Regions from separate parts of the Pseudomonas sp. HLG18 genome, predicted to be linked through region 2. Evidence: predicted binding sites of a transcription regulator. Region 2 holds the regulator's gene; each other region holds the start of a gene.
What was found. Region 2 encodes FliA, which starts transcription of late flagellar genes. Its sites were predicted from a motif close to CTAAAGTTTNNNNNNNNNNNGCCGNTAA; they were not measured.
Positions count from the first base shown of each region.

Region 1: a site for FliA is predicted at 2,530-2,557, ahead of ACSPX5_RS08825 (methyl-accepting chemotaxis protein). Genes of this name have one in related genera too.
Region 3: a site for FliA is predicted at 6,051-6,078, ahead of motA (flagellar motor stator protein MotA). Genes of this name have one in related genera too.
Region 4: a site for FliA is predicted at 3,235-3,262, ahead of ACSPX5_RS17595 (flagellar protein MotY). Genes of this name have one in related genera too.

Region 1 covers NZ_CP195831.1:1,910,250-1,918,257, forward strand. Annotated here, with positions in the region: gene ACSPX5_RS08815 (AAA family ATPase) at 1-127, opposite strand, end outside; gene pnuC (nicotinamide riboside transporter PnuC) at 124-687, opposite strand; gene ACSPX5_RS08825 (methyl-accepting chemotaxis protein) at 769-2,403, opposite strand; gene ACSPX5_RS08830 (undecaprenyl-diphosphate phosphatase) at 2,707-3,537, shown strand; gene ACSPX5_RS08835 (DUF1294 domain-containing protein) at 3,534-3,962, shown strand; gene ACSPX5_RS08840 (MmcQ/YjbR family DNA-binding protein) at 3,965-4,324, opposite strand; gene ACSPX5_RS08845 (LysR substrate-binding domain-containing protein) at 4,321-5,229, opposite strand; gene ACSPX5_RS08850 (FMN-dependent NADH-azoreductase) at 5,361-5,972, shown strand; gene ACSPX5_RS08855 (alpha/beta hydrolase family protein) at 6,208-7,245, shown strand; gene ACSPX5_RS08860 (MFS transporter) at 7,249-8,008, opposite strand, start outside.
Region 2 covers NZ_CP195831.1:620,210-628,217, forward strand. Annotated here, with positions in the region: gene flhA (flagellar biosynthesis protein FlhA) at 1-804, shown strand, start outside; gene flhF (flagellar biosynthesis protein FlhF) at 816-2,156, shown strand; gene fleN (flagellar synthesis regulator FleN) at 2,270-3,100, shown strand; gene fliA (RNA polymerase sigma factor FliA) at 3,097-3,837, shown strand; gene ACSPX5_RS02945 (chemotaxis response regulator CheY) at 4,005-4,376, shown strand; gene ACSPX5_RS02950 (protein phosphatase CheZ) at 4,394-5,182, shown strand; gene ACSPX5_RS02955 (chemotaxis protein CheA) at 5,218-7,503, shown strand; gene ACSPX5_RS02960 (protein-glutamate methylesterase/protein-glutamine glutaminase) at 7,553-8,008, shown strand, end outside.
Region 3 covers NZ_CP195831.1:5,740,785-5,748,792, reverse strand. Annotated here, with positions in the region: gene ACSPX5_RS26385 (hypothetical protein) at 1-215, opposite strand, end outside; gene ACSPX5_RS26380 (hypothetical protein) at 403-1,431, opposite strand; gene ACSPX5_RS26375 (trimeric intracellular cation channel family protein) at 1,605-2,216, opposite strand; gene orn (oligoribonuclease) at 2,300-2,842, opposite strand; gene rsgA (small ribosomal subunit biogenesis GTPase RsgA) at 2,950-3,981, shown strand; gene motB (flagellar motor protein MotB) at 4,038-5,126, opposite strand; gene motA (flagellar motor stator protein MotA) at 5,130-5,981, opposite strand; gene ACSPX5_RS26350 (HDOD domain-containing protein) at 6,149-7,687, shown strand; gene ACSPX5_RS26345 (rhodanese-like domain-containing protein) at 7,727-8,008, shown strand, end outside.
Region 4 covers NZ_CP195831.1:3,819,582-3,827,589, reverse strand. Annotated here, with positions in the region: gene bfr (bacterioferritin) at 1-50, opposite strand, end outside; gene ACSPX5_RS17615 (bacterioferritin-associated ferredoxin) at 250-468, opposite strand; gene ACSPX5_RS17610 (peroxiredoxin) at 760-1,362, shown strand; gene rnt (ribonuclease T) at 1,451-2,125, opposite strand; gene pyrC (dihydroorotase) at 2,122-3,168, opposite strand; gene ACSPX5_RS17595 (flagellar protein MotY) at 3,329-4,237, shown strand; gene ACSPX5_RS17590 (argininosuccinate synthase) at 4,367-5,584, shown strand; gene ACSPX5_RS17585 (hypothetical protein) at 5,746-6,330, opposite strand; gene ACSPX5_RS17580 (response regulator transcription factor) at 6,727-7,353, shown strand; gene ACSPX5_RS17575 (PA3496 family putative envelope integrity protein) at 7,442-7,621, opposite strand; gene nth (endonuclease III) at 7,729-8,008, opposite strand, start outside.

The DNA.
Region 1 (8,008 bases), 1.3 Mb from region 2:
GGGGATTCTGCTCGAGGAACCAGCGCACGTACTCGTCGACCCGCAGACCGCCGAACTGTTGCTGCAGTCCGGCCGCCAGCCAGCTCTTGCCGGTGGATTCCGGCCCGGTCAGAACCACGACTTTCATGTGCGCAACGCCGGATCGGCGCGCCATTCCCGCCAGCCTTGCACCGCGATCAGGGTGAACAGGGCGTACAGCGCCGCCGTGAGATACAGCGCCTTGTAGAGAAACAGCCCGACGAAGATCACGTCCAGCACGAACCACAGCGCCCAGCATTGCAGGCGCTTGTGGGCCATCCAGAATTGCGCGACCAGGCTGAAAGCGGTCAGCGCCGCGTCGAGCCAGGGTTGCGCCGCGTCCGTCCAGTGCGCCATGGCCGCGCCCAGCAAAAGGCTGCCGACGGCGCCGATGGCCAGCCCTTGCAGAATCGAACGGGAATCGAGCCGGCTGACCTCACGTCCGTCGTGCAGCGTTCCGACGCGGGTCCATTGCCACCAGCCATAGACTTGCAGCGCGGCGTAGACTACCTGCAGCAACATGTCCGAATACAGCTTCACTTCAAAGAAGACCCAGCTGTAGAGCAGCACCATGACCAGCCCGATCGGCCAGCACCACGGGTTCTGTTTGACCGTCAGCCAGACGGCGATTACACCGAGGGCGGCGGCAAACAGTTCGAGCCCGGACATGCAAGATCCTTGGAGGGGATAAAAGAGGGGGCGGATTGTACCCAAAAACCGGTGGGCGTGAGCGCCCACCGGTGACTGAGATCAGACACGGAATTGACGCAGCAATCCGTTCAATTGCTCGCTCAACTGACCGAGTCGCACGCTGGCCAGGCTTGACTGCTCGGCCGCCAGCGCCGTGCTGTGAGACAGGCCCGCCGCCTGAGTAACGTTCTGGTTGATGTCCTCGACCACGTGCGCCTGTTGCAGGGTCGCGCTGGCGATCGAGGCGTTCAGACCGTTGAGGTTGCGCAACGCCTGGCCGATGGCATTGAGACTCGCCCCGGCCAGTCCCGCCTGCTCGATAGTCAATTGCGAAGCCTTGCTGCTGTCGCCGATCACCTTCACGGCGGCCTCTGAATGGTTTTGCAGACGCTCGATCATCGACTGGATTTCCGCCGTGGATTTCTGCGTGCGTTGCGCGAGCAAACGCACTTCGTCAGCTACCACCGCAAACCCGCGACCCTGTTCACCGGCACGGGCTGCTTCAATCGCGGCGTTGAGGGCGAGCAGGTTAGTCTGCTCGGCAATCGAGCGGATCACTTCCAGCACGCTGCCGATCTGCGTGCTTTCGGTCGCCAGCGTGCGGATGACTTCGACGGCCTGATCGATGGTGCCGGAGAGCTTGTCGATCTGTTGCAAGCTGCCGTCGATGTTGACCTGGCCCTGTTGAGCCTGGGCTTCTGCGTCACGCATTTCGCTGGCGGCGTGTTCGGCGTTCTTCGCAACATCCTGCACGCCGTAGGTGACTTCGTTGATGGCGGTCGCCACCAGCTCCATCTGCTGCGACTGTTGCTGGCTGCGCTGCTGGGCCTGGGTTGCGTCGTTGCCCAGCTCCCGCGACGACTCGCCCAGCGCGCTGGCGGACACCTGCAAATCGCCGATGACCCGGCGCAGCTTGGCGGTGAAGGCATTGAAGTGATGCGCCAGTTGCGTGACTTCGTCCTGGCCATGGGTATCGAGGCTGCGGGTCAGGTCGCTTTCGCCGCTGGCGATGTTGGCCATGGCGTTCACGGTTTCCTGCAAGGGGCGGACAATGCTGCGGGCAATCAGGATCACCAGCACGCCCATGATCAGTGCGATGACCAGCCCTACAACGGACGCCTTGATCACCTGGCCCTGAAACTCGGCCTGCACATCGTCGACGTAGACGCCGGAACCCAGCACCCAGCCCCATGGCTCGAACAGTTTCACGTAGGAGGTCTTGGCCACCGGCTCGCTGGCACCGGGTTTCGGCCAACGGTAATCGACCATGCCGGCGCCCTTGGCCCTGGCAATGGCAACCATTTCGTTGAATACCGCAAAACCGTCCGGATCGCGAATCGCCGAGAGGTTCTGGCCTTCAAGCTTGGGATTGGTCGGGTGCATGACCATCACGGGTGTGAGGTCGTTGATCCAGAAGTAGTCGTTCTGATCGTAGCGCAGGCCGCGAATCGCGGTCAGCGCCTGTTTCTGGGCGGCGTCGCGGGTCAGGGTCCCCGCCGCTTCCAAGCCTTGGTAGTAGGCCAGCAATCCACTGGCGGTCTGCACCACATGCTGGGTTTTCTGGGCCTTGGCGTGATACAGGTCATCGTGGATCTGCTTGAGCATCAACAGGCCCAGGGTCAGCAGCATGACCACCGCCACAATCAAGATGAGCCACAAGCGTCGGCTGATCGACACACTGCGCAAGCTGTTCATAACGCTGTCACTCCGGTTTTTTTTCTTGTAATAAATCACCGCCAGCATCCAAGCACGTTTCCGTGCCCGGGCATACGCGACCCAAGTCGTAGAGCGCGGCAGCGCTATTACGGCTTGTCTGATAGGATTTCGGCCCCGTGCGTGAAAACCTGAATCCAAGTTGCCATTTCACGGAATTTTGACCGTTTCGTGTGGATCCTTGGCGCGCGGAATCGGTACAGCGACAAACAGCTACGCTGAACGCAGTGAACGTAAAAAAATACTATCGGGGCATGCCTGAGCGCATCGCTCTTTGGGGGATTGATGGACCTTTGGACCGCCTTGCAGGCACTGATTCTTGGAGTTGTAGAAGGGCTGACGGAGTTTTTGCCCATTTCCAGTACCGGACACCAGATCATTGTTGCCGACTTGCTCGATTTCGGAGGCGAGCGAGCGATGGCGTTCAACATCATCATTCAGCTCGGCGCGATTCTCGCAGTGGTCTGGGAATTTCGACGCAAGATTCTCGACGTGGTCATCGGCTTGCCGACTCAGCCGAGCGCCCGGCGCTTTACCGCCAACCTGCTGATCGCCTTCCTGCCCGCCGTGGTGCTCGGCGTGATCTTTGCCGATCTGATTCACAAATACCTGTTCAACCCGATCACCGTGGCCGCGGCGCTGGTGGTGGGCGGGATCGTGATGTTGTGGGCCGAGCAGCGTCAGCATGAAGTTCACGCTGAAACGGTCGACGAAATTCGCTGGACGGATGCGCTGAAGATCGGCTTCGCCCAGTGCCTGGCGATGATCCCCGGCACCTCGCGCTCCGGCTCGACCATCATCGGTGGCCTGTTGTTTGGCCTGTCGCGCAAGACCGCCACCGAGTTTTCGTTCTTTCTGGCGATGCCGACCATGGTCGGTGCGGCGGTGTATTCGGGCTACAAGTATCGCCACCTGTTCGTGCCGGCCGACTTTCCGGTGTTCGCCATCGGTTTCGTCACGGCGTTCATATTCGCCATGATCGCGGTGCGTGGCTTGCTGAAATTCATTGCCAGCCACAGTTACGCGGCATTCGCCTGGTACCGGATCGTGTTCGGTCTGTTGATTCTGGCGACCTGGCAGTTCGGCTGGGTGGACTGGGCGGCGGCCAGGGCATGAGTGATTCCCGCGCACGTCGTCCGGATCGCGGCTCGTCCGGCGGCCGCATCCAGCACCTCAAGTTGAAGCTGTTCGTGCTGCTGATCGTCTGCGCGTTGCCGCTGTTCGGCTCGCTGTCGATGTGGTTGCGCGGGATTTCTCGCGTGCCGCTGGCGGCCTACGGGATTGTCAGCGTGCTGGCGTTCTTCCTGTACTGGGCCGACAAGCGCAAGGCCCGCGCCGATGCCTGGCGCACTCCGGAAAACATCCTGCACGCCGTGGAACTGGCGGGTGGCTGGCCGGGCGCGTTGATCGCCCAGCAGGTCTTGCGGCACAAGACGCGCAAGGTGTCGTTTCAGATTTTGTTCTGGGTGATCGTTGCGCTGCACCAGGTGTTCTGGATCGATCAGTTGTTCCTCGGTTCGAACCTGCTGGCGTTGGGGTAGAGCTACAGCAGCAACCCGACCCGGGTTTTCTTCGGCAATTTGCTCACCACCAACTGGTGAGAACGTTGCAGTAACCCTCGCAGTTCCTCGGCGCCCAAGGGGTAGGGCGGGTGCATGATGATCCATTGTGCCCGCGCCAGATAAGGCGCCGGGTGAATGCCCGGCCGGTCGCAATGACCGAGAAACAGGTCCTTGTCGACCTTGAACGCCAGCGACTCACCGCGCAGCCCCTGCAAGGCGAACATCTTGTTGCCGGCAATCGAAAACACCCGCACACCGCCCCATTTGTAGTCTTCCCGGGCGCCGGGCAATGTCAGGCAGAAATCCGCAACGTCCGCTTCGCTCATCTTTCCTTGTTTCATAACAGCCGTTCTCCACAGGCATTGAACGATTCCACCAAATGATCGATCCAGGCACGCACCGCCGGCATCACCCCGCGTCGATGCGGGTATACGGCTTGCAGCCAGCCGCCGGGCAACGACCAGTCCGGCAGCAATTGCACCAGCGTGCCGTTGTTCAGTTCCGCTTCGCAATACATCATCGGCAGCAGGGTGAAACCCTGGCCGGCCAGCACGCAGGCCTTGCGTACGATGAAGTCGTCGATGCCCAGCCGGGCTTCCAGCGCCAGATCGCAACTCTTGCCGTGCTGATCGAGCAGGCGCACATGCACCATGCGATCGGCTTCCAGCGCGCCCAGCACCGGCAGGGCTTTGAGGTCCTGCGGATGATTGATTTCCACGCCCTGTATAAAGGAAGGACTGGCGACGACCACCATCTGTGCCTGGCGCAGACGGCGGGTCACCAGCATCGGCTCTTCGTCGCCGTGTTCGCGCACGCGCAGGGCCACGTCGATGCCTTCAGTGATCAGATCCACGCGACGATTGATCAAGGTGACTTCCAGTTGCACCTGCGGGTATTTGCCGAGGAAGTTGCTGATCACCACCGGCAGCATTTCATGGGCCAGCCCCGTCGGACTCGAAACCCGTAAACGGCCACGGGGCTCGCTGGACATGCTGGCCACCGTTTCATCGGCCATTTCCGCTTCCAGCAGCATCGCCTGGCAGTGACGCAAATAGCGCTCGCCAACCGCAGTCAGCTTCAACTGGCGGGTAGTGCGTTGCAGCAGGCGCGCACCGAGGCGTTCTTCCAGTTCGGCAATGCGCCGCGACAGGCGCGACTTGGGAATGCCGAGCAAGCGGCCGGCAGCAGCGAATCCGCCGGCCTCGACCACTTTGGCGAAATAGTAGAGATCGTTGAGGTCTTGCATGTGGGGCGAATCCAACTGTTCTATCGGTGGGACGAACTATCGCATTGTTGCCGTCTAATCAGCTATTGGTTTCGTAGGTAGGATTGTCTCCATTCCGTCGCCACCGGCGATTCTTTCCAGGAGATTCCACTATGAAACTGCTGCACATCGATTCAAGCATTCTGGGCGACAACTCCGCTTCCCGTCAGCTGAGCACCGAAGTCGTGAAAGCCTGGCAAGCCGCCGAACCAAGCGCTGTCGTGACTTACCGCGACCTGGCCGCCGACGCCATCAGCCACTTCTCATCGACCACCCTGGTGGCCGCCGGCACCGCCGCTGAACTGCGCAACGCTGCACAACAGCACGAAGCCGAACTGAGCGCCAACACCCTGGCCGAATTCATCGCGGCTGACGCCATTGTCGTTGCCGCGCCGATGTACAACTTCACCGTGCCAACCCAGCTCAAGGCCTGGATCGACCGCATCGCCGTCGCCGGCCAGACTTTCCGCTACACCGAAGCCGGCCCTGAAGGTCTGTGCGGTGGCAAGAAAGTGATCATCGTATCGACTTCGGGCGGCATCCACGCCGGTCAGGCCTCGGGCGTGGCTCACGAAGACTACCTGAAACTGGTCTTCGGCTTCCTCGGCATCACCGACATCGAAATCGTCCGTGCCGAAGGCCTGGCCTACGGCGAAGAAGTTCGCAACAACGCCATGAGCGCGGCCCACGTCCGCATCAGCGAGCAACTGTTCGCCGCTGCGTAAGGCTTTCGTAAAGAACAGCTCTTGTTCAGGCAACACCCAAAAAACTCTGTATTCTGGTTCTGCAAGGGCCAGATACGGAGTTTTTTGTGTCTGACTGTTACATAATCTGGCCCGGGTTATGCAGTCTTACGATCAACGTCTGAGTGCAGCGCCGCGCCGGATCACCGAACCTCGGAGTTTCGGGCGTCGAACACAACGGATCTTTCGATTGAGTAACAACAGGGTGGGGCATCCCATGATGCGTCTTTGTGCAACGTTACTGATTTGCCTGCTCGGCAGCCTGAATTCAGTGCACGCAGCCCCCGGCCAGTACCCACGCTGGAGCGTCGGTTATCACGAGATGACGTTCCTCGATCCGCTCGACCTGCAACCGATGCGTGCCATCGCGTTCTATCCCTCCAGCGACCGCGAGCACATGAGCCTGATCGAGGGCTATTCGGTCGAGGCCGGCGAAGACACCAAAATCGCCCTCGGCCGCTTTCCGATGCTGATGCTGTCCCACGGCAACACCGGTACGCCGCTGGCCCTGCACGATCTGGCCACATCCCTGGCCCGCAAGGGCTTTGTGGTGGTGGCGGTGATTCATCCCGGTGACAACTCCAGGGATCACAGCCGCCTCGGCACCTTGAGCAATCTTTATGGCCGGCCGATCCAGATTTCCGAAGCCATTACCGCCACCCTTGGCGACCGCATGCTGGCGCCGTTCGTCAACGCCGACCAAGTGGGCGTCATCGGTTACTCGGCGGGGGGCGAGACCGCGTTGATTCTCTCCGGCGCGCAGCCTGACCTTGATCGCCTGCGTCGTTACTGCCAGGAACGTCCGGATGATCGCGACGCCTGCAACACCCAGGGCGAACTGATCGTCGATCGCGATGACCTGCAACCGGTGGCCGACCCGAGAGTCCACGCCTTGCTGTTGATGGCGCCGCTGAGCCTGAAATTTGGTCGGCACACCCTGGCCGACGTGCATGTGCCGGTGCTCCTGTACAGCGGCGATGGCGACAAACTGGTGGCGTTCGACAAGAACGCCGCCGCCCTGGCGCGCAAACTGCCGACTGCGCCAGACTTCAAGTTGCTGGCCGGTGCGGGACACTTTGTGTTCATGGCGCCGTGCAATGAAGAGCAGATCCGTGCGATGCCGGCGCTGTGCACCGATGCTGACGGGGTGGATCGTGAAGACATTCACCGCAACCTGATTTCCGAAGCCGGGCGGTTCTTCTCCCATGCACTGGGCAAGCCTTCCCGGGCGGGGATGCAGACGGCGGATCAGTAAGCGTCAGGCCATTGCCCGACGCTTGAGCCACAAGGTCAGCGCCAGTCCGGTCACGGACAGCAGTGCTGCGACCAGGAATATCCTCGAATACCCCAGATTCAGCGCCACCGCGCCCATCAACGGCCCGGCGACCGCCAATGCCAGATCGAAAAACACTGCGAAAGCACTCAACCCGGCACCACGGCTGGAGTTGGGCACCTGCTGGATGGCTTCAACACCCAGCGCCGGGTACACCAGCGACAGCCCGAACCCTGCCATCCCCGCGCCGATCAGTGCGTAACCAGTCGAGGGGGCAAGCCACAGCAACAACAGCCCGACGGTTTCGATGCTCATGCAGGCGATGGCCGAAGCAAAGCCGCCGAATCGGGCGATGGCGCCAATGAACAGAAGCCGCGACAGGATGAAGCACACGCCGAACACCGTCAGGCAGTAGGCCGCGCCGCTCCAGCCGCGATTGAGGTAATAAAGGGTGATGAACGTGGTCAGGGTGCCGTAACCGATCGAGGCCAGGCTCAAACTGGCACCGAACGGCGCAATCCGCCCGAATACCGCCCAGAACGGCAACCGCTCGCCGCGCACCACCGGTACGGAGGGTTTGTTGCGGATCAGCAGCAGGGCGCCAGCGGCCAGTACCGACAGCGCGATACCGAGGCTGGTAAACCCGTAGTCGGCCACCATCAGCACACCCAGCGGCGCTCCGATGGCAATGGCGCCGTAAGAGGCGATGCCGTTCCAGCCGATGGAGCGGGCGGTGTGCTCTGCA
Region 2 (8,008 bases):
CCGGATCGCGAACTGGCGATCAACCCGGGGCAGGTCTACGGCACGCTCAACGGCATCACCGCCAAAGATCCGGCTTTTGGCCTGGAGGCGGTGTGGATCGAAGTCAGCCAGCGCGCCCAGGCGCAATCGCTCGGTTACACCGTGGTGGACGCCAGCACCGTGGTCGCCACCCACTTGAACCAGATTCTGTACAAGCACTCCAGCGAGCTGATCGGCCACGAAGAAGTGCAGCAACTCATGCAATTGCTGGCCAAGAGCTCGCCAAAACTGGCTGAAGAGCTGGTGCCGGGTGTGGTCACGTTGTCGCAGTTGCTCAAAGTTCTGCAGGCGCTGTTGGCCGAACACGTGCCGGTGCGCGACATCCGCAGCATTGCCGAAGCGATCGCCAACAACGCCGCCAAGAGTCAAGATACCGCCGCGCTGGTGGCTGCCGTGCGCGTTGGCGTATCCCGCGCCATCGTCCAAAGCATTGTAGGCACTGACTCCGAGCTGCCTGTGATCACCTTGGAACCAAGGTTGGAACAAATATTGCTCAACAGTCTGCAGAAGGCAGGACAAGGCTCGGAAGAGGGCGTTCTGCTGGAGCCGAGCATGGCCGAGAAACTGCAGCGTTCGCTGATCGAAGCGGCGCAGCGTCAGGAAATGCAAGGACAACCGGTGATCCTGTTGGTAGCAGGCCCGGTTCGCGCGATGCTCTCGCGCTTCGGCCGCCTGGCAGTTCCTGGACTGCATGTGCTGGCCTACCAGGAAATTCCGGACAACAAGCAAGTGACCATCGTTGCGACAGTAGGGCCCAACGGCTGAGGTAGTGGTTTATGCAAGTTAAGCGTTTTTTCGCCGCCGATATGCGTCAGGCCATGAAGCTGGTTCGTGATGAGCTGGGCGCTGATGCCGCCATCATTGGCAACCGCCGCATTGCCGGCGGTGTCGAGCTGACGGCGGCGCTGGATTACAAACTGTCGGCGCTGGCCCCGCGTGTTCCGAACATGGAACTCGAGGACGAGCTGCGCAAGACCCAGTCGCGTATCGTCACCGCCCAGGCCGAACTGAGCCTGCGTGGCGAAGCCGACGGCAACACCAATCGCCAGCTGTTCGCCGGACTGCCATTGACCGCCGGCCTGCCGCTGACCGCAGCCGAGCCTCTGACAGAACCGACGTATGCCGCTCCGGCCCGTCCAGCCCCGGCACCTGCGCCGGCGGCCGCTGGTGTCGATCCGCGTGCGCTGGATTCGATGCGTTTCGAACTCAACAGCCTGCGCGAGCTGATGGAAGTACAGCTCGGCACCCTGGCCTGGAATCAGCTGCAAGGCAGCCGCCCGGCTCAGGCGAATCTGTATCGTCGTCTGCAGCGCATCGGTCTGTCGGGCCCGTTGTCCCGTGATCTGCTGTCGATGATCACCGAGATCGACGAACCTCGTCAGGCCTGGCGCATGCTGCTGGCGCATCTGGCACGAATGATTGCCGTACCGGAAGTCGAGCCGCTGGAAGAGGGCGGGATCATTGCCATGGTCGGCCCGGCCGGCATGGGCAAGACCACTACTCTGGCCAAACTCGCTGCCCGCTACGTGCTCAAGTACGGCGCGCAGAACATCGCGCTGGTGAGCATGGACAGTTTCCGCATTGGTGCTCAGGAACAGTTGAAAACCCTGGGCCGGATCCTCAATGTGTCGGTGACCCACGTCGATCCGGGCCAGTCCCTGGTGCAGGCGCTGGATCCACTGCTGCGCAAGCGCGTGGTGCTGATCGATACCGCCGGCCTGCAAGCCAGCGATCCGGCCCTGCGCATGCAGCTGGAAAGCCTGGCCGGTCGTGGCATTCGGTCGAAAAATTATCTGGTGCTGGCAACCACCAGCCAGAAACAGGTTCTAACCGCCGCTTATCACAGTTACAAGCGTTGCGGGCTGGCCGGGTGCATCCTGACTAAACTGGATGAGACGGCCAGCCTTGGCGAAGTGCTGAGCCTGGCGATCAGTCATGAACTGCCGGTCGCCTACCTGACCGACGGCCCGCGGATTCCGGATGATCTGCATCTGCCGCGCCGTCATCAATTGGTCAGCCGCGCCGTCAGCGTGCAAATGCAGGAAGAACCCAGCGAAGAAGCCATGGCTGACATGTTCGCTGATATCTACCACAGTCCGACCAAGCAGGTTGGCTGAGGTAATGAACCGTTTTTGTACCTACATCGATGGTCTGCCATGCATTGTTCCGGTTGTGAACGCGCAGCCAGTAATGTGGCCTCCGTCTATGCAAGACAAGGTAAAGAAATAACATGGGCAGCATGCATCCCGTACAGGTGATCGCGGTGACCGGCGGCAAAGGTGGCGTCGGCAAGACTAACGTGTCAGTGAACTTGTCCCTGGCGCTGGCAGAGCTTGGCCGTCGGGTCATGCTGCTGGACGCCGACCTGGGGCTGGCGAACGTCGACGTTCTGCTGGGCCTCACCCCCAAACGTACCCTGGCCGATGTGATCGAGGGCCGCTGCGAGCTGCGCGACGTGCTGTTGCAAGGCCCCGGCGGGATCCGCATCGTGCCGGCCGCGTCCGGCACCCAGAGCATGGTTCACCTGAGCCCGGCCCAGCATGCCGGTCTGATTCAGGCGTTCAGCGACATCGGCGACAATCTCGACGTGCTGGTGATCGACACCGCTGCGGGTATTGGTGACTCGGTAGTCAGTTTTGTTCGCGCAGCCCAGGAAGTGTTGCTGGTGGTCTGCGACGAGCCGACCTCGATCACCGACGCCTACGCGCTGATCAAGCTGCTCAACCGCGATTACGGCATGAACCGCTTCCGCGTCCTGGCCAACATGGCCCAGAGCCCGCAGGAAGGTCGCAATCTGTTCGCCAAGTTGACCAAGGTCACGGATCGCTTCCTCGACGTCGCCTTACAATACGTCGGTGCGGTGCCTTACGACGAGAGCGTGCGCAAGGCGGTGCAGAAGCAGCGTGCGGTCTATGAAGCCTTCCCGCGTTCCAAGTGCGCACTGGCATTCAAGGCGATCGCGCAAAAGGTCGATACCTGGCCGCTGCCCGCCAACCCGCGCGGCCACCTCGAATTTTTCGTCGAGCGCCTCGTGCAGCAAACGGCAGGACCTGTGCTATGACCGCCAGCGGTATGAATCTTTACAAGAAGTCGGCGCGTGACGCGCAGTACGAGCTGATCGAGCGTTACGCGCCGCTGGTCAAACGCATTGCCTACCACTTGCTGGCGCGATTGCCGGCCAGTGTGCAGGTCGAGGACCTGATTCAGGCCGGGATGATCGGCCTGCTCGAAGTCTCGACCAAATACGACGCCAGCAAGGGCGCCAGTTTCGAAACGTACGCGGGCATCCGGATCCGTGGCGCGATGCTCGATGAAGTGCGCAAGGGGGACTGGGCGCCGCGCTCGGTTCACCGCAACACCCGAATGGTCAGCGATGCGATTCGCTCGATTGAAGCTAAAACCGGACGTGACGCTAAAGATCACGAGGTTGCGGCCGAACTCCAATTGAGTCTCGACGATTACTACGGGATTTTGAATGACACCCTGGGCAGCCGACTGTTCAGTTTCGACGACCTGTTGCAGGACGGCGAACATGAAGGGCTGCACGAGGATGGCGCCAGTGCTCATCTTGAGCCGTCGCGTGACCTGGAAGACGAGCGCTTCCAGGCGGCGCTGGCGGACGCGATTGCCAATTTGCCGGAGCGTGAGCGACTGGTGTTGGCGCTGTACTACGACGAAGAACTGAACCTCAAGGAAATCGGTGAAGTCCTTGGCGTCAGTGAATCGCGGGTCAGCCAGTTACACAGCCAGTGCGCGGCCCGTTTGCGGGGGCGTTTGGGAGAGTGGCGAGCGCGCTGAAGGCAGTGTGGGGACACTGCGAACGAGGCTGGTGCGGTGGTGAACGGCACCGGTCTTGCTCTGTTGTGCTCCAGACAGTCGTCGAGTGCTTTGCCGGATTGATTGAAATGGCGCGTCCAGGTGCTGGGCGCGTTTAAGACTGCTTGGAGGTCGAATTGAACAAAGACATGAAAATCCTCATCGTTGATGACTTCTCAACGATGCGGCGGATCATCAAGAACCTGTTGCGTGACCTCGGGTTCACCAACACCGTTGAAGCCGACGATGGCACCACCGCCATTCCGGTGCTCAACAGCGGCAGCATCGACTTTCTGGTGACCGACTGGAACATGCCCGGCATGACCGGTATCGACCTGCTGCGTCACGTGCGCGCCGACGAAAAACTCAAGCACCTGCCAGTGCTGATGGTGACCGCTGAAGCCAAGCGCGAGCAGATCATCGAAGCGGCCCAGGCCGGCGTTAACGGCTACGTGGTCAAACCTTTCACGGCTCAGGCGCTGAAAGAAAAAATCGAGAAGATTTTCGAACGCATCGGCTGATGACGCGCGGGGGAGCTATGGAGCATAAAGAATCTTCACAGGGCGACTTTGAGTCGACCCTGAAAAAACACGCGGTCGAACTGGTCGAAAGCCTTGAAAAGGGCAGGTTCGGCGACGCTGTGCAACTGATCCATGAGCTCAATCAGACCCGTGACCGTGGCCTGTACCAGGAAGTGGGCAAGCTCACGCGTGAACTGCACAGTGCGATCGTCAACTTCCAGATCGATCCGCACATGCCGCAGGCCGAGGAAGTGTCGCAGATCACTGATGCGACCGAGCGTCTGGGCTATGTGGTCAAGCTGACCGAAGCCGCGGCCAACCGCACCATGGATCTGGTGGAAAGCGCGACCCCTGTGGTCAATGGTCTGGCTGACGAAGCCCAGGCGTTGAGTGCTGACTGGGGCCGCTTCATGCGTCGTGAGGTCGGGGCTGAAGAGTTCCGCGAACTGGCGCGCCGGGTCGACGGTTTTCTGTCACGCAGCAGCGCGGACAATCGCGCGGTGTCGAGCAACCTCAACGACATTCTGCTGGCCCAGGATTACCAGGACCTCACAGGTCAAGTGATCAAGCGCGTGACCCAGTTGGTCACCGAAGTCGAAAGCAACCTGCTCAAGCTCGTGCTCATGGCCAGCCAGGTGGACCGCTTTGCGGGCATCGAACATGACCGTGCGGCGATGCTTGCTGAAAAAGATCCACAAAAACATCTCTCGCAGGGTGAAGGTCCGCAGATTCATGCCGATAAACGAGAAGACGTTGTGTCCGGTCAGGACGATGTGGACGATTTGCTATCCAGCCTTGGATTTTGAGTTTAGGTTTTTAGACCTGTAGGAGCACCCCATTAATGAGCTTCGGCGCCGATGAAGAGATCCTTCAGGATTTCCTGGTTGAGGCCGGCGAGATTCTTGAGCAACTGTCCGAACAACTGGTCGAGCTGGAAAGCCGCCCGGATGACGCAGATCTGCTCAACGCAATTTTTCGCGGTTTCCACACTGTAAAAGGGGGCGCCGGCTTCCTTCAGCTCAACGAGCTGGTGGAGTGCTGTCACATCGCCGAAAACGTGTTCGACATCCTGCGCAAGGGTGAGCGACGCGTCGATGCAGAACTGATGGACGTGGTGCTCGAAGCGCTGGACGCGGTGAACAGCATGTTCAGCGAAGTCCGCGATCGCAGTCCGATCACCGCCGCCACCCCGCAACTGCTGGCCGCCCTGGCGCGCCTGGCCGAACCGCAATCGGCGGATGAAGCCCCGGCTTCGCCCGTTGCCGAGATGATCGAAGAACTGGTCGTTGAGAACGAGGCCGGGGACTCCAGCGACATCACCGATAACGAATTTGAACAGTTGCTGGACTCGCTGAACGCCGTCAAGGCCGAAGCCGAAGCCCCGGCGGCTACCGCTGCGCCTGCTTCCGATGAAGCGGCCAGCGATGAAATCACCGACGCCGAGTTCGAGTCGCTGCTCGACCAGTTGCATGGCAAAGGCCAGTTCGCGGCCGACGCCGTGGCTCCGGCCGCTGCTGCACCTGCTGCTCCGGCGGCGGGCGACAGCTCGGACATCACCGACGACGAATTCGAAGCCTTGCTCGATCAGTTGCACGGCAAGGGCAATTTTGCTGTCGATGCGCTGGAGTCGGCGATTGCTTCCGTTCCTGCGAATGCGAATGCTGCTCCGGCAGCGGCGGCGGCCGGTAGCGATCTGATCACTGACCACGAGTTCGAATCGCTGCTCGACGATCTGCATGGCAAAGGCAAGTTCACTGACGTCGCCACCGGTGCCGTCGTGACAGCCGGCAATGCTTCGGCTGTTGCAGCGCCTGCCGCCAAGACCCCGGCCGCTGCGGCGAAACCTGCCGCAAAAGCGCCTGAGCCGAAAGCCGAACCGGCCAAACCGGCTGCCGCTGCTGCACCGGCTCCGGCCCGTGCTCCGGCGACACCGCCACCGGAAAAACCGGCGAGCGAAGCCGAGACCACCGTTCGCGTGGACACCGCTCGTCTCGACGAAATCATGAACATGGTCGGCGAGCTGGTGCTGGTGCGTAACCGTCTGGTGCGCCTGGGCCTGAACAGCGGCGACGAGTCGATGCAGAAGGCCGTGTCGAACCTCGACGTGGTCACTGCCGACTTGCAGACCGCTGTCATGAAGACCCGGATGCAGCCGATCAAGAAAGTCTTCGGCCGCTTCCCGCGTCTGGTTCGCGACCTCGCGCGTCAGCTCAAGAAAGAGATCAACCTGGAACTGGTGGGCGAAGAGACCGACCTCGACAAGAACCTCGTCGAGGCACTGGCTGACCCGCTGGTCCACTTGGTGCGCAACGCGGTCGACCACGGCATCGAGTCGCCGGAAGAACGCGAAGCCTCGGGCAAGGCCCGTGGCGGCAAGGTGATCCTGGCCGCTGAACAGGAAGGCGACCACATCCTGCTGTCGATCTCCGACGACGGCAAAGGCATGGACCCGAATGTCCTGCGCGCCATCGCCGTGAAACGCGGCGTGATGGACAAGGATGCCGCCGATCGCCTGAGCGACACCGAGTGCTACAACCTGATCTTCGCCCCGGGCTTCTCGACCAAGACCGAGATCTCCGACGTGTCTGGCCGCGGTGTGGGCATGGACGTGGTGAAGACCAAGATTTCCCAGCTCAACGGTTCGATCAACATCTACTCGACCAAGGGCGCGGGCTCGAAAATCGTCATCAAGGTACCGCTGACGCTGGCGATCATGCCGACCCTGATGGTGATGCTCGGCAACCAGGCGTTCGCGTTCCCGCTGGTGAACGTCAACGAAATCTTCCACCTCGACCTGTCGACCACCAACGTCGTGGACGGCCAGGAAGTGGTGATCGTGCGGGACAAGGCGCTGCCATTGTTCTACCTCAAGCGCTGGCTGGTCAGCTCCGCAGCTCACGAAGAGCAGCGCGAAGGCCATGTGGTGATCCTTTCGGTGGGCACCCAGCGGATCGGCTTCGTCGTCGATCAACTGGTCGGTCAGGAAGAAGTGGTCATCAAGCCATTGGGCAAAATGCTGCAGGGAACCCCGGGCATGTCCGGCGCCACCATCACCGGTGACGGCCGCATTGCGCTGATTCTCGATGTTCCAAGCATGCTCAAGCGTTACGCCGCACGGCGTATTTGAATCCGGGGCGGCGGGGCGACGACGTCCCGCCGCACCTAATGGAGTGTTTATGGCAGTCAAAGTCCTGGTGGTGGACGATTCGGGTTTTTTCCGCCGCCGCGTCTCGGAAATTCTTTCAGCGGATCCGAGCATCCAGGTTGTCGGTACGGCAACCAACGGTAAAGAGGCGATCGATCAGGCCCTGGCCCTCAAGCCGGACGTGATCACCATGGACTACGAGATGCCGATGATGGATGGCATCACGGCCGTGCGGCACATCATGCAGCGCTGCCCGACGCCGGTGTTGATGTTCTCCTCGCTGACGCACGAAGGCGCCCGGGTCACCCTGGATGCGCTGGACGCCGGCGCGGTGGATTTCCTGCCGAAGAATTTCGAAGACATCTCCCGCAATCCGGAGAAGGTCAAGCAACTGCTGTGCGAGAAGGTTCACAGCATCTCACGCAGCAACCGTCGTTTCAGTGCCTACAGTGCGCCGACGCCTGCCGCTGCACCGACGCCCGCACCG
Region 3 (8,008 bases), 1.2 Mb from region 2:
GCAAAAGCAACCGGGTTCGCACTCACATTGCTCTCCTGCATCAATGCACCCACCTCTAGCCGGGGGAAGGGGTTCGACGGTTCCAGTCGATTCGGCATGGATACCTGCGGTGCTACTGGAATGGGGGAGGTTGGTCGATGTGAAACATCGATGCTGAAATCGGGTGAATGGTTTGGGGCAGGAACAGTTTTGACCTTTGGCGTTTTGTCAGCCATTGAGTTCTCATCCTTGAGGAGTAGTTTACGCTGGCCCCCGCAGAACCAAGGGGCCAACACAAGTCATAAGTACTGCACTTTTTATGCGAATACCCGACAATTGAACATCACAGAGTATCGATATCCGCCGTTAAAAGAGCATATATACCTACTACTCCTGCCGAATGTGCATCAGCAGAAAATGCTATCAACCTCGTTCAAGCGTGAAGTTGCGCGTATAAAAATCCAGCCTCAACGCTAAACGATGCTCGGTACCGTGTTGATCAATGGCGCGAAAGTGAAATATTTCGCCGTGCCTGGAACCAGGTGCAATTTCAGAATATTCGGACAGCGCCTGCACAACCGTCAGCTCTCCGTTGTGATCATTGACCCTTACAGAGTATGTTTTTGACTCTCTTGTAATGGCATCGGGGAAAAGATACGCAATGGGATCGCCATTAAATGGCAGTTTCACCTCCAGAGTATTCCGTTCCGGGCGGACAAAAGTGGCCCGCATAAAATTGGTTCTCGGCTCCTCTAACTTGTTGCCCCCAGCAAAAGCGTGGTCTTTCCCCGCTTCAGCTCCGTCTGCAATCCAATCAACCAGCTTGATCTGCTGCCCCTGCGGATAAAGCCCCAGATAATAGTTGAAGATACGATTACCGGGTTGCTCATTGCCGCGCCGGGCTTGATACCAGCGGAACTGTTCAATGGCATAAGCCGGAGGCGTTTGGGATTCGATCGTAATGCTGCTGTCATGGACGCTGGACAGCGTGGTTCCGTTACTGAGAATTCTCAACCCGTTCAGAGACAGGCGCGCAGCGATCCTGGTCGTTCCTGCGACCGATGAGGATACCCAGAAGGTGCGAACCTGAGGATGAACGCTGTCATTTTCAGCATCGTCGTAAACGACCTCACCTGTCGCCGACGTTTGCGTCTCAAGCGTGTAACGCCCTTGTTCGGTGCTCGCCGCCCAGCCGTCACGTAACGTCCTGCCGGTACTGTAATGAATGAGTTCTATGCTATCCATTACACTTTCCGGCACGTGCACGAAGTTGCCGTTGGCATCCACTCCGGACACCAGAACTTGCACTTTCACCTGCATGCGGCCATTGCCGTATAGTGATTTGCTGGTGGTGCTGTCGCCAGCATCAAACTTTACCTTGAAGCTGGCAAGGCCTTCGAGAACAGGTGCGATGGTTTGCCCGCCCTGTGTTTCGCTCACATCTTCATTCATGTTGCATTTCCTTTGAGGAGTTTTATTCAAGGATTGGCATTGAACAATCCATCAACAAAAGAAATAACATGACCTTAAAACAATCAGCAAAGCGAAAAATGTAAGAAACATACACTTGCAAACCGCCGAAAGGCTGCAAATGGTCGTTTATTAAACCGTGACTGCAACAACTATCAATGCTCGTCGCTATAGACAAACTTTGGCATTTCCCAATGAAAACGAATCGCCAGCAATCGCAACAGAAAACCGCCAAACAAGGTAATCAGGATTGCCTGCTCACTCGGCACATTGAGATACAGGCACAACATGTAACACCAGGCCGCTGCAAAAGAGACGCTGGCATACAACTCACGGCGAAAGATCAGCGGAATGTCGTTGCAGAAGATGTCGCGCAGGATGCCGCCGAATACCCCGGTGATCACGCCGCTGACCGAAGCCACCAGCATGCCGTGGCCCATTTCCAGGGCGGTCATGCAGCCGATCAGCGTAAACGCCACCAGGCCGACCGCATCGAGCACCAGAAACAGCGAACGCAGGTGACGCATCCAGCGCGCGGTGAACACGGTGATCATCGCCGCGACCGTGGTCAGCACCAGGTATTCCGGGTGTTTGACCCAGGTCAGTGGGTAGTGCCCGAGCAACACGTCGCGCACCGAACCGCCGCCCAATGCCGTGACGCAGGCAATCAGCACCACGCCAAACCAGTCCATGCCGCGACGGCCCGCAGACAGGGCGCCGGTCATGGCTTCGGCAGTAATGGCAACGAGGTAGAGCATCAGCAACATGGTGGCGATCCTGGCAGGAAGGCGCGCAGTCTACTCACTTCGCCGAGGCACCAAAAGAGGGCGCCCCGGCGTGGGTGCCGATCTCAGAACTTGATGAAATGCTTGCGGTAGTGCTGCAGCTCGGCGATGGATTCGCGGATGTCGTCCAGCGCCAGGTGAGTGCTGCCTTTCTTGAAGCTGTCACGCACGTCCGGCGCCCAGCGCGCGGCCAGTTCCTTGAGCGTGGAGACGTCGAGGTTGCGGTAGTGGAAGTAGCTTTCCAGCGACTTCATGTGGGTATAAAGGAAGCGGCGATCCTGACAGATGCTGTTGCCGCAGATCGGCGACTTGCCCTTCGGCACCCACTTTTCGAGGAAGGTGATGGTTTCGGCTTCCGCTTCGGCCATGCTGATGCGGCTATCGCGCACGCGCTGGGTCAGGCCGGAGTTGCCGTGGGTGCGAGTGTTCCACTCGTCCATCCGGGCGAGGACTTCGTCGCTGTGGTGGATGGCGATCACCGGGCCTTCGGCCAGGGTGTTGAGATCGCTGTCGGTGACGATGGTGGCCATTTCGATGATCACGTCGTTTTCCGGATCCAGACCGGTCATTTCCAGGTCGATCCAGATCAGATTCTGCGGGTTTTGCATATTTCGGCTCCTGAGCAATGCTGCGCAGTTTAGCCTAGGGCGATGCCCGGGCGTGCTAAACTCGCGGCCGTTTTACCTAATCGCTGCATTCTTCAGACGGAACACCCATGGCCAAACGCCAACTCAATCGTCGTCAAAACTGGCGCATCGAAAAGATTCAGGGCGAGCGCGCCGCCCGCGCCGCCAAACGCGAGTCCTCGGCTGTCGAGGCGCTCGAAGGCGGCGACCTGGGCCCGGAACAGCATGGCCTGGTGATCGCCCACTTCGGTGTGCAGGTCGAGGTCGAGGCCGTTGACGGCGAACTGGCCGGCCAGGTCTTCCGCTGCCACTTGCGGGCCAACCTGCCAGCGCTGGTAACCGGCGACCGCGTCGTCTGGCGCGCCGGCAACCAGGGCATCGGCGTGATCGTCGCGCAACTGCCGCGCACCACCGAGCTGTGCCGTCCGGACAGCCGTGGTCAGCTCAAACCGGTGGCCGCCAACGTCGACATGATCGTCATCGTCTTCGCCCCGCTGCCCGAGCCCCATGCCAACCTGATCGACCGTTATCTGGTCGCCGCCGAACACGCCGGCATCCGCCCGCTGTTGCTGCTGAACAAGTTCGACCTGATCGACGAGCAGAACGCCCCGGCCCTGAACGCGCTGCTGGCGGTGTACCGGACCCTGGGTTATCCGGTGCTGGAAGTCTCGGCGCACCATGGCAACGGCATGGAGCAGTTGCAGAAACAGCTCGACGGGCGCATAAGCGTGTTCGTCGGTCAGTCCGGTGTCGGCAAGTCGTCGCTGGTCAACAGCCTGCTGCCCGACGTGGAAACCCGTGTCGGCCCGCTGTCCGAACTGTCCGGCCAGGGCACCCACACCACGACCACCGCACGGCTGTTCCACTTCCCCGGCGGCGGTGAACTGATCGACTCCCCGGGCATCCGCGAATTCGGCCTCGGCCATGTCAGCCGTGCCGATGTCGAAGCCGGTTTCATCGAGTTCGACGACCTGCTCGGCACCTGCCGCTTCCGCGACTGCAAGCACGACCGCGAACCGGGCTGTGCCTTGCTCAAGGCACTTGAGGACGGACGCATCCAGCAGCAGCGAATGAACAGCTACCGCTCGATCATTGCCAGCCTGCCGGAAAACGGTTACTGAGCGTTCAAGTAGCCAGACACAAAAAAGCCGCGATCATCTCGCGGCTTTTTTGTGGATCACTGTTTCGGCGCGGGCGCCGGAGCAGTGGCCGGTGCAGCAGGCGCCGGGGCAGGCGCCGGGGCAGGCGCCGCGCTGCCCGGCTCGACCGGTTTCGGCAGCGGGTCGTCAAACAGATTCAACCGTTCGCGCAACTCGTGGGCCGGCACTGGCTGCTGATCCGCCGGCAAGGCATTCGGGTCGACCGGTTTGGCTGGATCGGCACCGTTCTGCCCTTCAGCCGGTTTCGCCGGCTCGGCACCTTGCGAACCTTCGATGGCGGCCTGGGCCTTCTTGGTCAGGACCACGATGTCGATGCGGCGGTTGACCGGGTTGAACGGGTTCTCCTTGTCGAACAGCGCCGACGAGGCGTAACCCACCACGCGCGCCACTTGCGAATCCGGATAACTGCCCGCCACCAGCGCACGCCGGGCGGCGTTGGCACGGTTGGCCGAGAGTTCCCAGTTGCCGAAGTCGCCAGTGCCGGTGTACGGCTTGGCGTCGGTGTGGCCGCTGATGCTGATCTTGTTCGGCACCGCTTTGATGGTGTCGGCCATGGCCAGCAGGATGTCTTCGAAGTACGGCTTCAGGCGCGCAGAACCGGAGTCGAACATTGGCCGGTTCTCGGCGTCCATGATCTGGATACGCAAGCCGTTCGGCGTGATTTCGAACAGGATCTGGTCCTTGAACTTCTGCAGTTGCGGGTTCTCGTCGACCTTGTTCTGCAGTTCTTGCAGCAGCAGTTCCAGGCGCTCCTTCTCGACCTGCTCGGCCATGCCTTCAACCTGTTCAGTATCGACTGTGACCTTGTCCGGTTGCGGCTGAGACTTCACTTCAGGGTTGAGGGTGTTTTCCGGCGCCAGGGTCGGCGTGCCGCCCAGATCGATGATGTACGGCGTGCCGCTCTCGGAGAAACCGACCGGGTCCTTGAAGTAACCGGCGATGGCGATCTTCTGCTCCGGGGTCGCGGTGGACAGCAGCCACAACACCAGGAAGAACGCCATCATCGCCGTCGCGAAGTCGGCGAAGGCGATCTTCCACGCCCCGCCGTGATGCCCGCCGGCGATGCGCTTGACGCGCTTGATGATTATCGGCTGGTTATTTTCCATGACTTAGCGACCGCGAACGGCTTGTTCCAGCTCGGCAAAGCTTGGACGGTGAGCCGGGTACAGAACCTTGCGACCGAACTCGACAGCCAGCGACGGCGGCATGCCGGAAGCCGAAGCCACCAGCGAGGCCTTGATGGCTTCGTAGACGTTCAGCTCTTCCTTGGCATCGTGGGCCAGGGAGTGCGCCAACGGACCGAAGAAACCGTACGCCGCGAGAATACCGAAGAAGGTACCTACCAGTGCCGCACCGACGTGCAGACCGATGGACTTCTGATCGCCTTCACCCAGGGAGGCCATGGTCACCACGATACCCAGTACCGCCGCGACGATACCGAAACCCGGCATGGCGTCGGCAATGCCGTTCACCGCGTGGGACGGATGCTCGAGGTCTTCCTTCAGGCTGTACAGTTCCATGTCGAACAGGCCTTCCAGCTCGTGGGGAGCCATATTGCCGGACGACATGATGCGCAGGTAATCACAGATGAACGCGGTCATGCGTTCGTCCTTCAGCACCGCCGGGTACTTGGCGAAGATCGGGCTCGCGGCGGCATCTTCGATGTCGCCTTCAATGGCCATCATGCCTTCGCGGCGGCTCTTGTTGAGGATCTCGTAGATCAGGCCCAGCACTTCCAGATAGAACGTGTGGCTGAAACGCGAACTGAACATGCCCAGGGATTTCTTGAGCACATGCATCGTCATGTAACCGGGGTTGGCCTGGAGGAAGGCTCCGAGTGCCGCACCGCCGATGATCATCACCTCGAAGGGCTGGATCAGGGCGGCAATCTTGCCGTGGGAGAGCACGTATCCGCCGAGCACGCTCGCGAATACGACGATGATGCCGATAATTTTAGCCATAGGTAGAAAGGTACTTGTTTAAGTCGGGTTCAAGGTCATATTCGGAAGTTAAAAAATCTCTTCTTCTACTTATCGGCAAAACTGCGCCAGACTATAGCCAGTTCAGGCGAAAAGCCAATTTAGCCCATGCCGGGCGCGTCTACAGTCAGTGAAGATCTCGTCCAGACATGGCTAATGAAACGAACGTCCCACACGCAAGACCGACCACACTCGATGGCTGGGTGAAGCTGCTCGACGGCGTGCGCCTGCCGGTACCGCAAGAAGCACACGACCGCGTTTGCCGTGCCATCCGCGACAATCGCAGCTCGTTGCGCGATATTGCCGAGCTGATGCAGGACAGCCCGGCACTGGCCCTGAGCATCATCCGCGAAGCCAACCGTCACACCCAGGGCAGCATGACTGCGCCGGCGGAAAACCTTGAAGTGGCGATCAATCGTCTTGGTCTGGCCCGCACCGAAGAACTGCTGGCACGCCTGCCCGCCGAACCCCAGGCTCAAATCCCCCAGGCCTTGCGCCAGATACAGATGATCAGCCAGCACGCCACCCAACAGGCCAACGGCTTTTTTGCCAGTCGCCTGGCGCGGCTGTGGCAGGACATTCATTGGGGCAGCCTGCTGTTTCTGTCGCCGCTGTGGCCGTTGGCGCTGACCTTTCCCAAATTGCTTGAAGAGTGGGAAGTGCGGGTTATCCACAAGGGCGAATCAGCGCGAGTCGTTGAAAAGCAGCTGTTCGGCGTGCGCCTGCTGAAAATCGGCGAAGCGCTTGTGCAAGCCTGGCGTCTGCCGATCTGGGTGCAGCAAGGTTACCGACTACTGCTGACCGAGCAGCGCGAACTGGTCAAGGTCCTGCGCATTGCCCGCGACGTCGATCATCCACTGCGCCAACAGAATCGCCTCGATGACGACCCGACCTTGCGCCGCTGGCTCAACCAGCCAGCCAACACCGTGCTGCTGGCCAACGGTCTGGCACTCTCGGCGCAACAGGCCTGGGACAGTCCGCACAGTGAACGCTGGCAATACCTGACCAGCCTCTACCTGCAAATCTCGATGGACGAGGTGCAACAGCAGTTGCACCAACAGGCCGCTGTCAGCGCTCGCCATCACTTCATGCCCGACCTCTGGCACCCGGCGGTCTCGCTGCTGTGGCCGTGGGGCACCCGTCGTCTGCCCGCCGGAATGCTGCCGGCTGCGGCGCCGTCCGCTGAAGACCTGACTCAGTGGCGCCGGCAATGCGCCGAGCTGCTGGCCGTGCCAAGCCGCTTCACCAACGCCATGAGCCTGACCGTCGCCGCACGCGATGCGCTGGTCGCCAGCGGCATGCGTCGGGTGATGATCCTGATGGCCGACCGCAGCCACGCCAATCTGCGCGTCCATCAAACCTCGGGGTTGCCGAAGGAAGCTGCTGCGCTCAATTTTGTCGTCAGCCAGAGCACCGTGCTGCAACGATTGCTCGCGCAGCAGGCGCAGGTGCGGATCACCCCGGACAACAACGCCCAGTTTTCCGCCCTGCTGCCGCCCTCGCTACGCGCCCTGTTTCGTGGCGAACACCTGTTCCTGCGCTCGCTGGTGAACAACGGCCGGGTCATCATGATCGTGGTCGCCGACCAGGGCGGCGGGCCGTTCGCCGACATCACCGTACAAGCCTTCGGCAAAACCGCGCAGTGCATCGAGAAAGCACTGCACAGCTTTAGCCAGCGCGGCCAATGACAGCTACAATCCTTCCCCTTTGTGCTCTGGAGACCTCACATGCCTGACTTCTCTGGCCTGGCGCTGGTGATCGAGCCGAGCGACCTGCTCCCGCGCCTCGACGACCGCAATCTGATTCTGGTGGATCTGACCAGTGCCGCCCGCTATGCCGAGGGTCACCTTCCCGGCGCACGCTTCGTCGATCCGAAGCGCACCCAGCTGGGCCTGGCACCGGCTCCGGGCTTGCTGCCGACAAAGGAAAAACTTGAAGAGCTGTTCGGCGAGCTGGGCCACAACAAGGACGCGGTCTACGTGGTCTATGACGACGAAGGCGGCGGTTGG
Region 4 (8,008 bases), 3.1 Mb from region 2:
TTGGCAAGGATCTTGTTGAGATGCTGGATGACTGTTACGTCGCCTTTCATGGTGGGAGTCCTGCCCTAAGTAGCGGTATATAAGGCAGAGTTTGAGCTGGGTATTTATAAGTGTCAAACCTAAGTTATTGAATAATAAATGAAAATTAATCTGAATAAGAATGTTTGTGTTCCGCGTCTAGACGCTAAGCAATTGATTTTCAGGCATAAAAAAACCGGACATAAGTCCGGTTCTTCGAATTCGTGATAATTACGCGGCGGTAAATTCTGCCGGGTAGGGGATCGCAGCCTGGGCGGTTTGCAGCTTGGTCAGGGTTTCGCGGACCACTTCCTTCGCGAGGCACGCACATTTGCCGCATTGGCTGGCGACGCCGGTGGCCTGACGGACTTCTTTATAGCTGCAGCAACCTTCATAGATCGCTTCGCGGATCTGTCCGTCGGTGACGCCAGTGCAGAGGCAAACATACATAAGTGAGAACCGTCGCTGGTTGTGACTCAATTGCGATGGATCTTAATGTTAACGAGAATGATTGTCAAAGTGCTTTCCCAGTGGTTTTCATCGCCAACGCCTGTGACTGACGAACGGTGGTGCATGGCTGAATGCCAGCCGGGATTTCGCGAAAAACCTTTGAGGACAGTCGAAAAACGCAGTGTATGATGGTCGGCCCTTGCGAAGGGGGTTCGTGTCACAGGGCTGTCGCCTGAGGGTGGCAGGCTGGCGCGGACCCTGAACTTCAAGTTTCTACACCAGGAGATATCAATGAGCGTACTCGTAGGCAAACAAGCCCCTGACTTCACCGTCCCGGCCGTACTCGGCAATGGCGAGATCGTTGACAGCTTCACCCTGTCCTCGGCCATCAAAGGCAAATACGGCCTGGTGTTCTTCTACCCGCTGGACTTCACCTTCGTCTGCCCGTCCGAGCTGATCGCTCTGGACAACCGCATGGCTGATTTCAAGGCACGTAACGTTGAAGTGGTCGCCGTTTCGATCGACTCGCACTTCACCCACAACGCCTGGCGTAACACCCCGGTCAACAATGGCGGCATCGGTCAGGTGAAATACACCATGGCAGCCGACATGAAGCACGACATCGCCAAGGCCTACGACGTTGAGTCCGAAGGTGGCGTGGCGTTCCGTGGCGCGTTCCTGATCGACGACAAAGGCGTTGTCCGTTCGCAGATCATCAATGACCTGCCGCTGGGCCGTAACATGGAAGAGCTGATCCGTCTGGTCGACGCTCTGCAATTCCACGAAGAGCACGGCGAAGTCTGCCCTGCCAACTGGAAAAAAGGCGACAAGGGCATGAACGCTTCGCCAGAAGGCGTTGCGGCTTACCTGACCGAGAACGCTGCTGCCCTGTAAGGCGCACGCTTCAGGTACAGAAAGCGAGGTACAAAAAAACCGGCCCATGTGGCCGGTTTTTTCATGCTCGGAAGCAGCCCGACGAAGATCAGTCGTCGAAGTCTTCCCAGCCGCCCATCTGTTTCCAGCGGTTGACGATGCCGCAGAACAGCTCGGCGGTCTTTTCGGTGTCGTAACGCGCCGAATGCGCTTCACGGCCATCGAAATCGATATCGGCTGCCTGACAGGCTTTCGCCAGCACGGTCTGACCGTACGCCAGGCCGGCGAGGGTCGCGGTGTCGAAGCTGGAGAACGGGTGGAACGGATTGCGCTTCATGTCCAGCCGCGCAACGGCGGCGTTGAGGAAGCCCAGGTCGAAGCTGCTGTTGTGGCCGACCAGGATCGCCCGCTTGCAACCGTTGGCCTTCAAGGCCTTGCGCACGCCACGGAAGATGTCGGTCAGGGCCGTTTCTTCGCTGACGGCCATGCGCAACGGGTGATCGAGCTTGATCCCGGTGAACTCCAGTGCCGCCGCTTCGACGTTGGCGCCTTCGAACGGCTCGACGCGGAAGAAGTAGGTGTGATCCGGGTAGACGAAACCCTTTTCATCCATGGCGATGGTGGTCGCGGCAATCTCCAGCAACGCATCGGTGGCCGAGTTGAAACCACCGGTTTCTACGTCGACGACAACCGGCAGGTAGCCGCGAAAGCGTGCTGCCATCGGATGGCGGGAGCCGCCGCCACCTTGACCGTCCAGTTCGTCGTCGAAATGGTCTTCACTCACGCGTGTTCCTCCAGCAGGCGCCAGCGCAGTTTTTCACCGGCGCGCAGCGGGATAACGGTCAGCTCGCCGAAAGGCAGGCTGGTCGGGGCGGTCCATTCTTCACGAACCAGGGTGATACGGTCGGTGTTGGCCGGCAGGCCGTAGAAACGCGGGCCGTTGAGGCTGGCGAATGCTTCGAGCTTGTCCAGCGCATTGCGCTGTTCAAAGGCTTCGGCATACAGCTCGATGGCGGCGTACGCGGTGTAGCAGCCGGCGCAGCCGCAGGCGGCTTCCTTGGCGTGCTGGGCGTGCGGCGCCGAGTCGGTGCCGAGGAAGAACTTCGCGCTGCCGCTGGTGGCGGCGTCGAGCAGGGCTTCCTGGTGGGTGTTGCGCTTGAGGATCGGCAGGCAATAGAAGTGCGGCCGAATCCCGCCCACCAGCATGTGGTTGCGGTTGTACAGCAGATGATGCGCGGTGATGGTCGCGCCGACGTTGGCCGAAGCCTCGTTGACGAACTGCACGGCATCACCGGTGGTGATGTGTTCGAACACGACCTTGAGCGTCGGGAAACGCTCGACCACACGACGCATGTGCTCGTCGATGAAGATTTTCTCGCGGTCGAACACATCGACGTCGCCACGGGTGACTTCACCGTGGATCAGCAGCGGCATGCCGACTTCGGCCATGGCTTCCAGCGCCGGGAAGATCTTGTCGATGCTGGTGACCCCGGAATCGGAGTTGGTGGTGGCGCCGGCCGGGTACAACTTGGCCGCGTGGACAAAACCGCTGGCCTTGGCTTCACGAATTTCTTCGGGCTGGGTACGGTCGGTGAGGTACAGCACCATCAACGGCTCGAAACGACTGCCGGCCGGGCGGGCAGCGAGAATCCGCTGGCGATAGCCGTCGGCTTCAGCGGCGTTGCGCACCGGAGGTACCAGGTTGGGCATGATGATGGCGCGACCAAAGGTGCGCGCAACATCTGCAACGGTATTGGTCAACACGGCACCATCACGAAGATGAATGTGCCAGTCGTCGGGACGCAGCAGGGTCAGGCGGTCGGACATGAGGGGATTCCAGGCGGGTCAAACTGAGGCGAATGCTACCGGAAAAGACTCTTGCAGGCACTCGCTATCAAGTTTTGCGACGAGCGTCCGATATCCCATAGGTATGCCGTAAACATGTATGTATCGGTCTTTTTTGTTGTAGAAGCCAATGGAGCCTCCCGTGCGCCAGCGTTATTTAGTCTTGCTCAGTGTGTTTGCCAGTCTTCCCGCGATGGCACTGACCTACCAGACCCGTCTGGAGAACATTGAGTGGACGGTCGAAGGCGACAAGTTCGAATGCCGCCTGACGCAGCCGATCACCGACTTCGGCTCGGGCCAGTTCGTGCGCAAGGCCGGCGAGCAGGCGATTTTTCGCCTGAACGCCTACAACGCGATGCTGGGCGGCGGTTCGGCAACCTTGCTGGCGGCGGCAGCGCCTTGGCAGCCGGGACGCAATGACATCAATCTGGGCAGCGTCAGGATTGGCACCGGCAACGTGCTGTTCAATAGTTCGCAGTCGCAGGCCGGCGGGTTGATCAGTGGTTTGCTGGAAGGTCGCAGCCCGGTGGTGCGGCGTGCCTCCGGTGATGGACGGGTCTCCGAAGTGCGTTTGCTGCCGGTCAAGTTCAGCAAGGCGTTCAACGACTATCAGACCTGTGTGGCGAAACTGCTCCCGCAGAATTTCGATCAGGTCAAAAACTCGCAGGTCGGCTTTCCGGGCGAGGGCACCGATCTGGACGCTGCCGCGAAAGCCAGACTGCAAGTGATGCTCGAGTTCATGAAGGCCGATCCTACGGTCAATCACATTGAGCTCGATGGCTACTCCGACAACAGCGGCAATCGTCTGACCAATCGTGAGTTGTCGCGCCGTCGCGCGCTGGCGGTGGTCGATTTCTTCAAGGCCAACGGCATCGCCGAATCGCAGATCACTGTGCGTTTCCACGGTGAGCAATACCCACTGGTCCCCAACACCAATGCCGCCAACCGGGCGAAGAACCGTCGGGTCAGCGTGAAGTTGGCCCGGGTGGCCCCGGTCACTGCTCCAGCGCCTCAAGCCAGTACGCCGGCCAACGCAGCGGCGACTTCCTGACCTGCCGGTCATCGTCGCGCTCTCGACAGATTCTGTCGCTTTGTCGTCTTAAGCTGTCGCGCCTCTGTAAATTATCGCGTTTGAGCGGTAGACTCCTCGGCTTTCCGTAGAACCCCGTGGAGTGATGGCATGGCGGACGTAAACAAGGTCGTTCTGGCGTATTCCGGCGGCCTGGACACTTCGGTGATCCTCAAGTGGCTGCAGGATACTTATAACTGTGAAGTCGTGACCTTCACCGCTGACCTGGGTCAGGGCGAAGAGGTCGAGCCGGCTCGCGCCAAGGCTCAGGCCATGGGCGTCAAAGAAATCTACATCGACGACCTGCGCGAAGAATTCGTGCGTGACTTCGTGTTCCCGATGTTCCGTGCCAACACCGTTTACGAAGGCGAGTACCTGTTGGGTACTTCCATCGCGCGTCCGCTGATCGCCAAACGTCTGATCGAAATCGCCAACGAAACCGGTGCCGATGCCATTTCCCACGGCGCGACCGGCAAGGGCAACGACCAGGTCCGTTTCGAGCTGGGTGCCTACGCGCTCAAGCCTGGTGTGAAAGTGATCGCCCCTTGGCGCGAGTGGGACCTGCTGTCCCGCGAGAAACTGATGGACTACGCCGAGAAGCACGCGATCCCGATCGAGCGCCACGGCAAGAAGAAATCCCCGTACTCGATGGACGCCAACCTGCTGCACATCTCCTATGAAGGCGGCGTGCTGGAAGACACCTGGACCGAGCACGAAGAAGACATGTGGCGCTGGACCGTCTCCCCGGAGAAGGCTCCCGACACCCCGCAGTACCTGGAACTGACTTACCGCAACGGCGACATCGTCGCCCTGGACGGCGTCGAAATGACTCCGGCCACCGTACTGGCGACCCTGAACAAGATCGGCGGCCAACACGGTATCGGCCGTCTGGATATCGTCGAGAACCGTTACGTCGGCATGAAATCCCGTGGCTGCTACGAAACCCCGGGCGGCACCATCATGCTGCGCGCTCACCGCGCCATTGAATCGATCACCCTGGACCGCGAAGTCGCTCACTTGAAAGACGAGTTGATGCCGAAGTACGCCAGCCTGATCTACACCGGTTACTGGTGGAGCCCGGAGCGTCTGATGCTGCAACAGATGATCGACGCCTCCCAGGTCAACGTGAATGGCGTCGTGCGCCTGAAGCTGTACAAGGGCAACGTGATCGTGACCGGCCGCAAGTCCGACGATTCGCTGTTCGACGCCAACATCGCGACTTTCGAAGAAGACGGCGGCGCCTACAACCAGGCCGATGCCGCAGGCTTCATCAAACTCAACGCGCTGCGCATGCGTATTGCTGCCAACAAAGGCCGCAAGCTGTTCTGAGCCCCTCGGAACTGACGTCAAATGGCGGCCTTGTCGTTGTGACAAGGCCGCCATGCCGCAATACCCTTCTGTTGACCTGATCGTTGCCGGTCAGCGTTCCTGTTTTCATCTTTATGACTTCGAATATTGCGTTGAAGTAATATTCATCCCCCTGTTTCACTTTAAATCTTTCCCGATACCGTGATATTCGGTGAGCGAATGTCGTAAATAATACAGTATGTCGTTCCTGTTGTTTTATTGCCTTGTCTGAGCGATTTGATGATGTTTTCTTTCGGGAAAGTGTCTGGCATATCATCGATCAGAACGAGGAGTATTCTGGGTGAGTGCTTTATCGGTTGCAGAATTTTTTTCTTCATCGAGTCTATTTGAGATTCGGCGTTCGTTCCTCGAATAAAACCGATGCACAGTGTGCTCAGGGGTTTCGGCAGTTTTATTACATGTATTTCCGGCTCTTCCCGATCTGATGGTTCTTCGGATGAATGAGGCTCCGTATCTTCAAAAGCCTTGAGGAAGTTGTTGTCATTGTCGAAGTCCGATGGGGCATACAGGGAGCGATAGTTGAAGTTCAAGGTGATAAAGAACAGGAACAGTAAATAGAACGGGAAGCTGATCAAAAACCAGATATAGATTTCACGTTCGGCATTGTCGAGAAATGGCAAGGATACCGCCGCAGACGTTTCTGAGATGAAAGCGAATATGGCAATGACGGTGATGGGGTTGGTGATTTTTTGATTGATCTTTAACATGTTCTTTACTCATGGGTAGGGTCTTTCTCGTCATGTTGGTTATTGGCGCTGCTTGTAGAGTCCGGCCGAAGTGATTTCAGTGTTCGGTATCTGGTATCTATATTAAAAATAGCCGGATGGATATCGGTATGTTGTTTCGGTTTTTTTGTTTGTTTGATCTGCCCTTTGCAGATCTCATTGCTTCCGGTTTTTGAATTGCAGGTCCGGAAAGTTTAAATGCTTATTTAATCTAGTCTGTTGTTGGGCGTTTATGAGTCTTTTCTGTAGGATAAATCTTTATTGCCTGTAGGAGGCGTCTCTCGCTGCAGGTGCAAAGGAACTTTGCTATGCCAAGCATGAAACGACTACGTTATTGTGCCGGTTCTAAAAAATCGAACAGCGAAACTGGACTTGCCCATGAATAAAGTGTTGATCGTGGATGATCATCCCGTCATTCGTCTTGCTGTGCGTATGCTGATGGAACGTCATGGCTACGAAGTCGTTGCAGAAACGGATAATGGAGTGGATGCATTACAACTGGCCCGCGACCAGATGCCCGATATTGTCATTCTGGATATCGGCATACCAAAACTTGATGGACTGGAAGTCATTGCGCGTCTGACGACGAGCGCGATGCCTTTGAAAGTGTTGGTGCTGACCTCTCAGGCCCCGGGCCATTTTTCCATGCGCTGCATGCAGTCGGGGGCTGCGGGATATGTTTGCAAGCAACAGGATCTGACCGAGCTGCTCAGCGCAATAAAGGCTGTGCTGTCCGGATACAGCTACTTTCCCAATCAGGCCTTGCATACTGTGCGGACCAGTCTGGGCAATGCCAGTGAGGCCGACATGGTTGATCGCCTGTCCGGGCGCGAGATGATGGTGCTGCAACAATTGGCAAGGGGCAGGACCAACAAGGAAATCGCTGATGGCATGTTTCTCAGCAACAAGACTGTCAGCACCTACAAGACCCGCTTGCTGTTGAAACTCAATGCGCGCTCTCTGGTGGATCTGATCGAGCTGGCCCAGCGTAATGGGCTGGTCTGACGGCTTCAACCGTCGAGGGATCATGGGCGGATCGGTATCGACTTGCAGCAGAAAATAAAAAGCCTCCGTTGCGGGAGGCTTTCAAATGTCACAGATCAAAATCGTAATCGGCCAATTGCTTCTGCAGTCGGCGCTCCTCGAGCAGGTTATCGATGGTGCGGCGCTTGCTGAGGTTGGTCTTGGCGACTTCGACCACAGGCTCGGCGTCGTCGGCATCTGCAGCGACGAAGTCGTCATCTACGTCCAGTTGTTCTTTGCTGTCAGTCATAAGGTTAACTCCAGGCTAAGACTGCCTTTGGCGCTCCTTATATCGATATTCCTGCTACGGGTAAAAAAGATTTTTTCAATCGACGAATCGATAAATCCAATAGCCGATCAATCGTCAGAGGTTTTGTGTTTGTACTCGCACAGATCTTCGATCCGGCAGCTGCCACAGCGCGGCTTGCGCGCCAGACATACATAGCGCCCGTGCAGAATCAGCCAGTGGTGGGAGTCCAGCAGATACTCTTTTGGTACAAACTTCATCAACTTCTTTTCCACCTCGACCACATTTTTGCCCGGGGCAATGCCCGTGCGGTTGCTTACCCGGAAAATGTGCGTATCGACAGCCATGGTCAGCTGACGAAAAGCCGTGTTGAGCACGACGTTGGCAGTC